Regions from separate parts of the Paenibacillus sp. FSL R5-0912 genome, predicted to be linked through region 1. Evidence: riboswitches for the same ligand, from Rfam matches in the RefSeq annotation. Region 1 holds a riboswitch; each other region holds the start of a gene.
The links. A riboswitch is a leader RNA that binds a small molecule or an ion and turns the genes downstream of it on or off. The one in region 1 is predicted to bind cobalamin.
Positions count from the first base shown of each region.

Region 2: another riboswitch for cobalamin. It lies ahead of R50912_RS33070 (S-layer homology domain-containing protein); the one in region 1 lies ahead of R50912_RS02405 (anaerobic ribonucleoside triphosphate reductase).
Region 3: another riboswitch for cobalamin. It lies ahead of R50912_RS09215 (energy-coupling factor ABC transporter permease); the one in region 1 lies ahead of R50912_RS02405 (anaerobic ribonucleoside triphosphate reductase).

Region 1 is NZ_CP009282.1:555,065-559,744, reverse strand. It holds gene R50912_RS02430 (YhjD family protein) at 1-177, shown strand, start outside; gene R50912_RS02425 (ASCH domain-containing protein) at 615-1,037, opposite strand; tRNA gene R50912_RS02420 (tRNA-Thr) at 1,234-1,305, opposite strand; gene R50912_RS02415 (sugar phosphate isomerase/epimerase family protein) at 1,388-2,167, opposite strand; gene R50912_RS02410 (MTH1187 family thiamine-binding protein) at 2,218-2,526, opposite strand; cobalamin riboswitch at 2,867-3,097, shown strand; gene R50912_RS02405 (anaerobic ribonucleoside triphosphate reductase) at 3,444-4,680, shown strand, end outside.
Region 2 is NZ_CP009282.1:1,084,212-1,088,891, forward strand. It holds gene R50912_RS04660 (GAP1-N2 domain-containing protein) at 1-557, shown strand, start outside; cobalamin riboswitch at 1,074-1,262, shown strand; gene R50912_RS33070 (S-layer homology domain-containing protein) at 1,456-3,636, shown strand; gene R50912_RS04675 (DUF4430 domain-containing protein) at 4,603-4,680, shown strand, end outside.
Region 3 is NZ_CP009282.1:2,188,766-2,193,445, reverse strand. It holds gene R50912_RS09230 (energy-coupling factor ABC transporter ATP-binding protein) at 1-571, opposite strand, end outside; gene cbiQ (cobalt ECF transporter T component CbiQ) at 832-1,620, opposite strand; gene R50912_RS09220 (energy-coupling factor ABC transporter substrate-binding protein) at 1,617-1,913, opposite strand; gene R50912_RS09215 (energy-coupling factor ABC transporter permease) at 1,913-2,677, opposite strand; cobalamin riboswitch at 2,953-3,147, opposite strand; gene R50912_RS09210 (ArsR/SmtB family transcription factor) at 3,310-4,266, shown strand; gene R50912_RS09205 (DUF6171 family protein) at 4,359-4,634, opposite strand; gene R50912_RS09200 (alpha-N-arabinofuranosidase) at 4,648-4,680, opposite strand, start outside.

The sequences.
Region 1 (4,680 bases):
CGTGGTCTGAAGGTCTATGCACAGCAGCAGCTGGAAGTTGGCATTGAAGCCAAATTTGTCTGCAGGGGTTATCATGAACGGATGCTGCTGCTGGATGATGTCATTACCGCCCAGTCTACTATCCGCATGCGCAGATATTTGGGTCTTGGCACTCCGGACTCAACCGCCTTGAGATGAACAGCAACTCTGGCTATGTTAATTCTCGGCGTTACTTCCCCCATAAAAAAGAGGCCCGCCATGATTGGCAAGACCTCAGGGTACCCTATTACATCCCTTACCTGAAAATAAGCTGATACCCAGATAAAGATTACATTAAAATCGTCCAATACCCAAGCGTACCGCAGATAACCACAGCCGCTACGGGATACAGGATCTTCCGGCTTACCTGATCCTTAAACACAATAAACAAACAAAGCATACAAAGCCATGCGATAAGAAGGCTGCCCATCTCTTATGCATACGCTCCTTCCCGGCATTTCTGCCCTGGCTCCTGCAGCATACCACCGCAGAGTCCGCTTTCCATATATATAAGAAGATTACCCGCTGAATATCCCTATGATACCCGCTGACAGCTGATAAGCATGAAATTTTTATTTATTTGGCCACAAATGGATTCACCACTCCTGCTCAAGAACGGGATATTCCCAGAAACCTAAGCGCCCTTTGGCAGGTATAGGATGAGCCAGCGCAACGACTTCCTCCAGCTTCCAGGCATACCGGCCTTCTGCATAATCGCCGAACACATATTCATTCCCGCCCGGCCAGTTCTGCTGTGCTTGCTGAGGCGTAACCCCGCAGCAACCAGCCAGCCGGCTGGTCGCAAGGATTACCCCGGAGGGCAGATTATCCGCCGTGTAGCCGTGCCGGGCAAGCACCGATTGATACGGCTCTGTCCTGCATATGGCCTTATCTACCTGCATACCGGCATGGATGGCTAATTCTCCCCGGTAAGCCGTCGGCCAGGAACGGGTCTCGATCTGTTTTTCACCCAGCTCAATTAAGGTTGCCCAAGGCTGGCGAATCGTCAGACACTTCATACAAGTGCCTCCTCTCATAAACAAAATAGGCTCTAGGAATAACATATAAATCGTTTAATAAGATTGATTTCATTTTAGTCCTGCATTCTGTATTAAGCATAAGCAAGCATCGGGCCGGTAGACGATCGGATGAATAAATAAAAAAACGCGACCCCCAAAACCCCGGAAAGCCGCGCCACTATTGAGTTCTTACGGATGCTGGTGAAGGGAATTGAACCCCCGGCCTACGCATTACGAGTGCGTTGCTCTACCCCTGAGCTACACCAGCTTAAAAGGATTGCCCCTGCCAAACAAAAAATATTATAACTCTTTCAGCAGAAAACGCAACCCTTTTTGACTATTACCTCTTCCTATCCCTGCATAAGCCCCAACCCGCGGAAATATTCCAGCGCCTGCTTAGCACTCTCCAGCGACGACACGGCATAAGCCTCTTGCTCTACTATATAATACAGAATTCCGCTTTCCTCTGCCTTGTCGAAGACGCTAGCGAAATCAACCTGCCCTTTCCCGAGGTCAGTCTCTTCATTATTTGCCCCGAAATCCTTAATGTGGACCAGCGGAACACGCCCGGCATAACGCGAGACATAGTCAATCGGCCGGGCCCCGCCCCTGTATACCCACCCCAGATCAAACTCGGCAAACATATGCTCAGCAGGAATCTGCCCCAGCCATATATCGATGACTGCTTTGCCGTCTACCTCCGCAAATTCATAATCATGGTTGTGATACCCGTACTGCAGGCCTGCTGCACGGACCATCGCGGAGGCCTTCTCCAAGAAGGGAATCACCGCCGTCACATCTTCCATCGAGGGGTTCTGCGGAAGCGGTGCCGAAGGGGTGATCATATATTGTAGTCCAAGTTCCTTCGCATATTCAATTTCTTTGGCTAACGCCCGTTCCATGTTATCCAGACTGCTGAAATCCAGGCCCACATGCGCCGAAGGCGCAGCAAGACCCAACCGGTCCAATGTACGGCGCAGTTCTCCTGCAGACACGCCGAAATAACCGGCGAATTCTACCGCCTGGTATCCCATCTCCGCCACTTTGCCCAGTGTACCCAGGAAATCGCGCTCTGTCTGGTCACGCAGTGTGTACATTTGAATTCCGATTTGCTGTGAGGCCTTTGCCATGAAAGATCCGCTCCTTATAGGTTGAATCTGATTACAACTACAGGTACTCCTTACTCTCCTTGCAGCTTACGTTCCACGGATTCCAGCTTGCTGCGGCTCGTAGAAGACTTGTCACGACGGTCATCAATTTTAAGCGAGGTAGATACTCTCTGTGCTCCTGAAGTAAAAGGCGACTCATGCAGCGCTTCTACTGCAGACAGAATCCGTGCAACCGGTCCTTCAATAATAGTCCCCATCGAAGTAAGCTCATAGGTAATCCCCTCCACGGTCTGCAGCACACGCTGCATATCGGCCACATAGCTGCTGAGACTGGTACTGCCAGTGCCAATCGGAATAACGGTCACTTCACCAATCGCCATTATGAAATCCCTCCTGCAAGTTTGATGAGTCTCCTCTTTCCTTACTCCTTAATTGTAACCCTTCAGCGCCCCTCCCACAAATAACCACAGACCCCCCTCTCTATTACTATCTCCCCCGTAAAATTACCAGGATTAGACGCACTCTATTTATGGAGTCTTTGTGGCATCTTTTGGGACAATTTATGACTCATTTAAGGCCATATCCACAGGAAAGTTGTGGATTACCTGTGGACTAACTGTGGATCATCTGTGAGTAAACCTGCGGAACCCGCTCCCCGCGCGGGATTGTAAAAAAACATTTACAAACACAATATATTGAGTTACGTTTATTAAACAACAACAAAATATAGTAGAAACAGGTGTTTCACTCTCTCAATCGAGAGGAGACTTAATAGGGAAACGCGGTGCAAAACCGCTGCGGTCCCGCCACTGTAACCGGATGTTCCAGCCGCCAGATGCCGCTGGAGCAGCATCCACCGGCAACAAGCCACTAAGGGGCTGCGAGGCCCCTCGGGAAGGCGCCGGAGGGCATACCGGAAGCCAGGAGACCTGCCTGTTTCTGTGGCACCATTCAGACTCCTGCGAGGAACAGGCGAGGTGCCCGCATGCGGCCTGCACGAGCAGAGTTAGCCTTTCCGTTAATCGGGCCAGAGGCTGCCGATACCTGAGGACGATAGAGTATCGTTCTCAGGTATCGGCTTCTGCGGAATGTACAAGAACGGGTTATACATAAGCATAGACAACAAGCCCTATACCCCTTTACGTATATTTCACAAAGACCACCGGCAAATTTCCGCTTCCGGATATTTGCATTACGCATTCGGGCATTTCCCGCCTTCCCGGCTGGAGATGTCTTTTTACTGATGTCTTGGAGCACATGCTTCACGCTTATGATACCGAGAGGAGAGAGCTATACAATGACGCTGCTGGAGAAACGATATAACGAAGGACAAGCTGTACAGGAGGTTCTTTTGGAAGAAGTTATTCATTTGGGACGGGATATTATCGACAGCCGGGATTTGGATCTGCTGCGCGAGAATGCCAACTTGAACGGGGAGAGCTTCTCCGGCAAGATGAGCAAATTCGGTAGTGAATATTCCAAGTGGTACGCACGCAATTTCACGATGCCGCCACAGCTCGTGCAGGCTATTGAAGATAATGTTGTATATGTACACGACCTGGATCAATATGCCATCGGAACAACCAACTGCATCTTCATCCCGTTTGAACGTCTGCTCCGCGAAGGCTTCAATACCGGCAACGGAAGCGTCCGCCCTCCGAATTCGATTATGACGGCTATGTCGCTGGTGGCGATTATTTTCCAGTCCCAGCAAAATGCCCAGTACGGCGGCGTATCCGCCAACAAGCTGGATTACGATCTCGCGCCTTATGTCACTAAATCCTTCGCCAAGCTGTTCCGCAAAGGAATGGAATATTTCGAGGAAGGTACCGCCGGAGAAGCGCTCGGCGAGGTTACTATGACCCGCAGCGATCTGGAAGAGAAGTATCCGCGTGCCTTCCGTTTCGCCCTGAAAGAGACAGAAATTGAAACGCTTCAAGCCGCGGAGAGTATGGTACATAACCTGAATACCATGTCCAGCCGCTCCGGCGGCCAGATTCCTTTTACCAGCATCAACTACGGAACCTGCACCTCTCCGGAAGGCCAGCTGGTGATCAGCTCCCTGTTAACTGCTACAATGAACGGGCTTGGCAGCGGAGAAACACCGGTGTTCCCGATTCAGATCTTCAAATGCAAACAGGGTGTCAACCAGCAGCCTGGTGATCCTAACTATGAGCTGTTCGTGAAAGCAGCAGAGTGCTCTGCACGCCGACTGTATCCGAACTTCGCCAATCTGGATGCTCCGCTGAATATGCAGTACTACGATCCAGCCAATCCGGATACTGAATTTGCCACCATGGGCTGCCGGACACGTGTTCTGGGTGACCGCTTCGGACGCAACCACTGCTCCGGCAAGGGCAATCTTTCATTCAACACGCTTAACCTCGTACGTTTGGGACTAGCCTACGGCACAGTAACCGGCCGTCGCCTTGCCGCTGACGAGGAAGGCTTCTTCGAAGATCTTAATCATTATATGGACGTTGCGCTGGATGGCCTGCTGCACCGGTTCCGCATTCAGGCTTCCCAGAAAGCCA
Region 2 (4,680 bases), 530 kb from region 1:
TCAGCTTTGCCGCTGTGGCGGACTGCTCCGCCTTCAACCCGGCGGAGATCATTGTGATGTCCGGTAATAACGTTGCGGACACTTACAAGGTTGTAGCAACTGCGAGCAGTTGCCTGGCCGCCGGAGTTGACGGCGGCTCTGATGAGGGAGCCGTGGGGACTGACGGCGGAGGAGATGCAGCCGCTGGGAATAGCGGCGGCTCTGGTGGAGCGGGCGCCGGAAATGATGGCGGCTCTGATGAGGGAGCCGTAGGGACTGACGGCGGAGGAGATGCAGCCGCTGGGAATAGCGGCGGCTCTGATGAAGCCGAGGCCTCCCCGGCAGCGGGTGCATCGGGCGCAGGAATCCCTGCGCGCGTATATGAAGTGACGGTGGAGCTGGAGCCTGGCGCGAAGCTGGCCGCGGATGATATGATCACCGCCGGAATCTATACGCTGAAGCTACAGGCACAGGCTAGTCCGGGGAGCATTCCGGGAAGTACCCCGAGCACTACTCCGGAGACTACACCCGGCACCGACCCCACTCCTTCCGCCAGCCCGGACACGGATGCGGAATGATTGAGTGAGAGCCTGAATTGGCCAAACCGGATGTAAGAGAAGTCCGGCATTTCATCAACGGTGCTGCCGCCAAAGTTGGCAGAGGGGTCATTGTATTTTATACACTCAAATCCGGAATAATCAGCCCTATTATGCGTTCTATTGTATTTGATGCATTAGATTTCGGATTTCTGAGCCTATCAGGGGTATATTCCACAATCAATTGTATGAAATACAGCAGAATGCCTTATCGCCGTCTTTTATTCCCATTCTGTTGTACATAATACAATCAACAAGCTTCTGGCTCTTGCCGGAAGCGGAAGAATCACTATTTAAGTCCTGAACAGCACGATATGCCGGGAGAATGCGGCAAGTGTTGTTCAGGCTTTTTTGTGCGGAAGGGGCAGGGTCTGCCTATAATTGAAGCAGCTTGTCTATAGACATACAGGGGAATAGTAGATATGATTGTTTGAGAATATTAAAATTTAATAAGCTTTGGAAAAAGGTGCGGATTTCCGTAGAAACAGGCGCTGTCATGCAACAGATAGCCATGCTGGTTCTACGAGAGTAATCTGCTTAAAAGGGAAGGCCGGTGTAAGTCCGGTGCGGTCCCGCCACTGTAAATGCGGAGCGACTCCTGAGAAGCCACTGTCTGATGATCGGATGGGAAGGCGGGGGAAGCAATGATGCGTAAGCCAGGAGACCTGCCTTTTTCGTTGTTGTTTCTATTCTTCGGGGGTAAGAATGCGGAACAGGTGCAAATATAAGCAGGGGCTGTGTGTAGGGAATCCTCATTTCAGCCGCATGTATTGTATCCTTCCCCGGCCGCCCTGTACAGGGCGGTCTTTATGTTGCACCCGCATCAGCGGAGGACGCAGGATTCATCTATACCATTCTATTCACAGAAAGAGGTCAAGCAATGAAGAACAATCTATCATCTAAGTTTATCCGGCTGGGTCTGATCGTTGTCATGATGTTCGCGGTTCTGGGGGCATCCGTGGCTCCGGCAGGACAGGCTTTTGCCCAGAGTGATACCGCATCAGCCCAGTTAAGCTTGAATGCCGCGAATACAGCCTCAGCTCAACCGGCAGGCACAGCAGTTAATGTAGCTGAGGCAGTCTATGCCACTTCGGAGTTTGTGCTGAAGGCCGAAGTCCGGTCCGACTGGCAGGCCATCGGCCTTGCGCAGGCGGGCTACAAGGTTCCGGATAGTTATTTAAAGGCGCTTGAGAGTAAAGTAGCCGCAGCCAAGGGTGTTTACGCCAGAGCTACGGACTATGCGCGGATTACGCTTGCGGTTAGAGCGCTTGGCGGGAATCCGGCGGATGTCGCAGGCTACAACCTGATTGAGAAGCTCTACAATAACGATAAAATTACCGGCCAGACGCTGAACAACGCAGCCTACGTACTGCTGGCGCTTGATTCCGGAACTTATACTATGCCTGACAATGCCAAATGGACGCCGGCGAAACTGCTGGCTGAGATCCTGTCCAAACAGAATACTGACGGAGGCTTCACCCTGACTACGGGGGCTAGTGATCCGGACATGACAGCGATGGTGCTTACGGTGCTGGCAGGACATAAGGATGATCCGGCAGCCAATACCGCGGGTCAGCGGGCGGCAGCCTGGCTGGCGACTGCACAGGACAAGAACGGCGGCTATGGTGACAGCAGCGAGAGTGTCGCTCAAGCCATTATTGGCCTGTCTTCCTTTGGGATTGACCCGGCAGGAGCGGAGTATACCGCAAACAATGTGAACCTTGTCAGTAAGCTCCTTAGCTTCAGTGCAGCAGGCGGCGGGTTCGCTCATACAGCGGGCGGAAGCTACAATCAGCTCTCGACAGAGCAGGCGCTGGAAGCATTGGTAGCTTACAAGCTTTTCAGCACAGGCAGCAAGCTCTATGATCTTAGCAATTCATCTGTGAAAAGTCCTCAGGTTAGTGTGTCTGTTGCCATTGAGGGCCCTAATGGAACCCTGGCAGAAGGCACTGTATATGCTGGAAATGTACTTCAAGCCCTGGAGAAGGCAGCGGCGGCGAAGAAGGTGGCCCTGGTCAATGAAGCGGGTAATTATGTGACGGGAATTGGCGGCGTGACTGCAGGTGCTTTTGGCGGCTATGACGGATGGATGTATGTTGTAGCGCGTGGTGGAGCATGGATTTATCCAAGTGTAGGCATGGGTGATTTCCTTCTTGCGGAGAATGACCGCGTGCTTGTCTATTATGGCGGGGATAATACACAGGTGGTAGCGTCCGTGACGGTCTCCCCTGCACAGCCGCAGCCTGGACAAGATATTACTGTAAAAGTAACTCAAAAGCAGTGGGTATGGAATGAAGCGACCTTCACTTCCGACCCGGTATCCTCAGCAGCCGCAGGGGTTCAGGTATCTATCGGCGGTAAAACTGCTGTTACGGATGCTGCGGGTTCAGCTGTTGTTGCCGGCGGCCTGCCAGCGAATAAATATACAATTACCGTTACCGGATATCTCAAGGACAGCACACCTGCGGTAGTCCGCTATTCGCAGCCGCTGACCGTGGCTTCTGCTGCGGCTAACCGTGTTGCTTTTACCGATGTGAAGTCAATCTCGCCTTGGGCGCTGGAGTCCGTGTATACGGCCTATGACCGCAAGCTGATGGACGGCGTCAGTGAGAGCAGCCTCGTGTTCGCACCGAAGCAGAATATTACCCGCGCTGAATTTGCGGCACTGCTGCTGAGATTGACTGGAAATGAGCCGTCTGCGGCATCGTCAACCCAGAGTTTCAGTGATGTTAAGGCGGATGCGTGGTATTATGGAGCAGTGAACAAAGCGAAGGAACTGGGAATGGTCAGCGGAGTAACAGGCACAGCCTTCAAACCGGACGGCCCCGTTACCCGCCAGGATATGGCTGTAATGATCGTGAGAGCCTTGAAGCTGGACGAAGCTTCGGCAGCAGCAGGAACCGGGAAATTCACCGATGAAGACCAGATCAGCGCCTATGCATTAACGGCGGTACGTACTGTAACCGGACTTGGAATTATGAGCGGTACCGGCGGCGAATTCGCTCCTGCCACTGCTGTAACCAGAGAAATGGCCGCTGCTGTAGCGGTTAGATTGCCTTAGGTGAGCTTTGAAGGATGATGGGTTACACCAGCTATTCTCCTTATAGACGCATCTTCAGATATGCCTTGATCCTGCGCACATGTAGAGAAAAATGCTATATATGCTGAACTTAAGCTATGAATATAATGCTTAGTCTTCACCACAGTTTAATTTGATTTTCAAGGCTGCTGGCGCAAGAATTTCACGATCTCAACCCGCTTTTGAGGTGTGAGTTCGATTGCCTGTTGGAAATCATGCCCATAATACAACATTTCCATCACGATCCCGGCTATATTCGAAAATTGTTGTACGAAAGGCAGTATTCCTCTTCCGACAAGGGGTGTAGCGGGATAATTCTTGTATTTCATACAACAATCTGCCCGAACCCTTTAGGGATTATGAAGCTAAGTTGTATTATCTGCAAGATTTTGCATGAAGCAGTCTAAAGCGAAAGTGCTGGCGGGATATGCAAGTGGATAAATGCCACTTAATTCCGGGTGAATCTCCCGATATGGCGGCGTAGTTGGAAAAACAACACTTAATCTCGCTTGAATTAGTGAATGACCCGGCTAGGGGCAGAATTAAGTGCCATTAATCCAACTAGAATCGGCAGTGAAGTCCGTATAGCATAAATAAGTGCCGAAAATCCAGTTACTGTTCCGGTGGTGGGATATTTTGCGGAGTTTCGCTAGGGAAGGCGAGGCTACTGCAGCTAGTTAATTAAGCTAGAGCAAATGATGCTGATAAAGCTACAGCAGGTGAAACTGAGAGTATGGTGCCAGCCAGTATTCAAAGAGGTTGATTGCTGATAGAGAAGCTCCTGCAGGTTGCGGGACGGATGCTCAGCGGCCAAGGGGCTGGCTGACGGTGCTTTGCTCAGGATTAGTTTGTTTCATGTCACACTAAGAAATCATAAGGTGTTTGAACGGAACGGGGAACAGGCTGACTGCCCCCGTTCTTTTCCCTTTTGTGGAGGTGCTCGAGGAAATGTTCAGTCTATTGAAATCAAGAAGGTCGAGGCTCTATCCGCTGCTCCTGCTCCTGCTTGTCCTGCTGCTCGCCGGC
Region 3 (4,680 bases), 1.6 Mb from region 1:
CATGTATAAGGTCAAGACCCTGCAGCATCTGTGTCTCAGATAACGGGTCCAGATACGAGGTCGGCTCATCCAGCAGGATCAGCTCCGGCTCCATCGCCATTACTCCGGCGAGTGCGGTGCGTTTTTTCTGCCCCAGACTAAGCTGGTGAACCGGTTTGTCACTCAGCTCCGTCAGGTTCAGCAGTTCCATGACACTGCGGCAGCGCTCAGCTATTGCGGCTTCGTCCATCCCCGTTCCCCGCAGCCCGAAGGACACGTCCTCCAGAGGCGAGCTCAATATGAGCTGCTGCTCCGGGTCCTGAAAAACAAGGCCCACGCTTCGCCGCAGCGCAGCCAGCTCTTTTTTGGCATAGGACAATGTCTTACCTCCCTGCTGAACCGTACCCTTCTGTGGACGCAGAATGCCGACAGCATGCAGGAACAGGGTCGATTTGCCCGAACCATTATGGCCGAGCACCGCCGTTTTGCGGCCTTTGGGAATGGAGAGGGTTAGTTCACGCAGCGCGGCTTCCTTCGTATCCGGGTAATGAAACACCACCCCGTCAAAAGCCAGACTATATTCCATGTCCATGGCGTACTCCTCTAATGTGATTTGGCAAATCGAAATTGGATAAATGTTGTATGTTTTACAGCTTTGATACCTAGATACACCGGCCTTCGGGGGGAGTGTTGTATGAAATACAAGAATTGTCCCGTGAAGCCACTTGGAGGAGACGAAATGCTGCCTCTTGTGCAACAATCTTGGAATACATCCGATATATCGGGGAAATTGTTGTACTTTGGGCATGATTTCAAAAAAGCCAGCAGCTTTCCTGCACTAAAATCTTAATTTCAACCGCTCAGCCACAGCCAAAGCTGCGCCAGCGCCAGCACAGCGATCCCCGCATACGCCCGGACCGCATAACGCCGCGGCACAGGCCGCGCGGTATACGGCGGCAGAATGATCTCCCCCGTGAACCCGCGGGTCAGCAGCCCCTGCGATAATCCGTAATAACGGTGCATCGTATTGCCGAAGAGGGCGCCAGCCATGGCCGCCGTCTCCCGCAGCCTGGCCTTGTACCCTCTCCGGCCGCCGCGCAGCCTCCGGGCCAGCATCAGTCCGTGCGCTGCATCATTCAGCAGGAACAGGAAGCGGTACATGATCAGCATCAGCTCCAGCACAATCTGCGGCATACGCAGTCTGCGGAGCACTTGCAGCAGCTCACTGAACGGCGTGGTGAACATCAGGAAGAAGCAGCAGCTTGTGCAGGCAGAGACCCTAACCAGCAGTTCAGCGGCCCGTTCCAGTCCTGCAGCTGTGATATACACCGGAAGAGGCTGCCCCGAAATCCGGAATACGCCAGCTTCCCCGGCAGCGGGGTGGCCGAATTCCACGAGCAGTGCCGGGACACTAAGGCCATAGAACAGCAGCGCCGTACCAAACAGCAGCAAATAGGCGCGATAGGGAATTTTGGCATGCAGGATGCACCATGACATCATCCACAGCGTAATCACAATCTGCAGCACCGGATCCACGGTATAGGAGAGCAGGAACATCAGTGCCGCGAACGAGCTTTTCCACATGGGAGACAGCTGCCTTAAGGCATTATTATAAGAAAGGACATCAATTCGTCTGATCACTTGCTGATGCTGTTCTGCTTCGCCTGGCCTTGTTTCCCTTTCAGCAGCCCCAGTGAATATCCGATCACTCCGGCGCCAATCGCCGCCTGTAATGCGAACAGCATACTCTCCGTCTCACCCGGGATTTCGGTCAGCGGCTTGAACCAGGGTTCATATTCCGGGTTAATCTCTGTGATCACACTCTCGGCAGCATCATCGGCCCCGCCGAACTCCCCTTCTACGAACAACAGCGGCAGCACACACAACAGAACAACGGCCAGCAGCATCAACCCATTTTTCCATTTATTGCTCATTATGCATTTCCCCCTTTAACCTTGCGTTTCAGGAGCGACATTTCATTCGGACTGTACGATTTCAGCCAGTTCCACAATAATACGGTCAGCAGCCCTTCGCTGATGGCCAGCGGAATCTGCGTTACGGCAAAGATCCCCCCGAATTTGAGAAAAGACGCCAGAACCCCGCCATCCCCAGCCGGAAAAGCCACCGCAAGCTGGACGGAAGTCACTACATAAGTCATCAGGTCGGCAACCGCCGCCGCACAGAATAAGGCCAGCTTCTCTCGGTCCGGCAGCTTCATCAACAGCTTATAGACTGCATATCCGGCAAAAGGCCCCGCGACCGCCATCGAGAACGCATTCGCCCCGAGTGTAGTGATTCCCCCGTGCGCCAGAAGCAGCGCCTGAAACAACAGCACAATCGAGCCGATCACGCCCATCGGCAGCGGCCCCAGCATTACAGCACCAAGCCCTGTACCCGTAGGATGAGAGCTGCTTCCGGTAACGGAAGGCATTTTGAGCGCCGATAGAACGAACGTGAACGCCCCTGCCAGACCGAGCAGCAGCTTCAGCTCCGGATTCTCCTTGGTCATCGATCTAAGCCTGATAATCCCGAGCACAAAGAACGGTAAAAACGCCACCCACCAGAACACAGCCCAGCCTACCGGCAGAAACCCTTCCATAATGTGCATAGCCTGGGCCGTCCCAGGTTCATTCAGCAAAAAGAACACTGTAAATCCGGCAATCAGCGCCGCAAAACTCCAAAATCCGCGTTTCTTCATTTGTCAGCCTCCACGTTTCTTAAATATGGCAAACCAAAAAACTCCCGCCCTTCTGGGTGGGAGTGTATGTACGCAGGTATGATTCGATAGAGAGCACTGCCGTGCGCCAGCAAAGGGCTCTGCACCCGGTCGCTCCGCATGGTCCGCTCAACGCTGTGTCTGCATAACATTGAGCCGGCTCTGATCTTGATCTTCAAGATTCCCTCCGGTTCTACAGGGGCACATCGCCTCATCTTATTAACCTATCCGTACACCGCTCCTATCCGCGTAGAGTCGTGGTGTGTGTAATCAAGGTAGGTCTCCTGGCTTGGAATACGGGCGCTGCATCCTTCGTCTTCCCCGGGATCTCCCCAAGTGACATCATGAAGTTCAGCTCTTCCTTACAGTGGCGGGACCGCTCGGGACTTGCACCCGATTCCCTGTTATCCCTTGCCTGATCCGGCAAGAGCACCTTGTTACATCGCTAATCCATCCTACATCATAGCGGAACAGGCTCTGCATGTCTGTGATAAAATTGGAGAGGCTGCGAGGCGCAGTATTCATTTGCTTGTTAGGCAATATTCATTTGCTTGTAAGAATATCATTTGAGTAATATAATTATTAACTATATAACCTGAACGTGGAGGCAGCACATGAAACTTGATCTAACCGAACAATCTTTACCCGTGTATGAAGCGTTATCCAGCGCTGTGCGCCTGCAGATGCTGCGGCTGCTGTCCGAACAGCCTATGAACGTCAAGGAACTGGCCGGGGCGCTGAAGCTCAGCAGTGCCATTATGACGATGCATGTGCGCAAGCTGGAAGCTGCCGGACTGATCCGCAGCCACATGGCTCCCGGGCGCAGCGGACTGCAGAAGATTTGTACACTGGCCGCCGAGAGTGCTGAGATTATTTTCCCCGGACAAGCCAGAACACAGCGCAGAGGCTACCGTAAGGAAATACCCGTGGGCCACTACTCTGATTTCCAGATTGAACCGACCTGCGGATTATCTACCACCGAGCGGGTAATCGGCAACTTTGACGATCCGCGGTATTTCTGGGATCAGGAGCGGGTGAATGCAGGCATCCTGTGGTTCGGCAAAGGATTCGTGGAATATAAAATCCCGAACTTCCTGCTGTCCAGCCAGAATCCTGAGGAACTGGTCATCACCATGGAGATTGCCTCCGAAGCCCCGTCCATCAATAATAACTGGCCCTCCGACATCACCTTCACACTGAACGGACAGCGGCTTGGATTCTGGACCAGCCCCGGCGACTACGGGGACAGCCCGGGCAAATACACTCCTTCCTGGTGGCCTGCGCTCACCAACCAATATGGACTGCTTAAGCAGCTGCGGATTACTCCGGCGGGCACATTCATGGACGGTCAGAAGCTGTCAGAGGTTACGCTGGATCAGGTCAGTATCCGTGATAAACAGTGGACGTTCAAGGTTTCTGTGGAAGACGATGCGGAGCATATCGGTGGTCTTACCTTGTTCGGCAAGGGATTCGGCAACTACAACGAGGATCTGGTCTTTGAACTCTTTTATACAGATGCTGTTGAAGCGTCGGCAAATACCAGCCGGACGGAAGGACCCGGACAGGATTAGACAACAAACAGCGGCAGCAGGAGACCTTAAGATCAGGTCCCCCGCTGCCGCTGTTGCGGTTACGGTATTATTACTAGAGACAGCCATGCGGTTTAATCAGTCACAGGCTGCCACAAGCCGCCGCCCGGCAGCGGACAGCCGCGTGCCTTCAGCCGGGCCACGACCGGTATAATGCAGCCGCAGGCCGTGCAGGTCACGCCATCCTGCAGCTTAGGACAAGCTCTGCATAGAGCAACCCGCTCGGCATAGACTTCATCCGGGGCAGTGTTCCCCGGATTGAACATCGAAGAGGCCAGAATCCGGGCAATCTGCGCTTCCGTCACCTTGTACTCCTCCCGGCATCCCTTGCAGGCTGAAGTGGTTGTCATGCTGCTGTTCTCCTTACGCTTCCGGAGTAATTTCCAGTACAGTTAC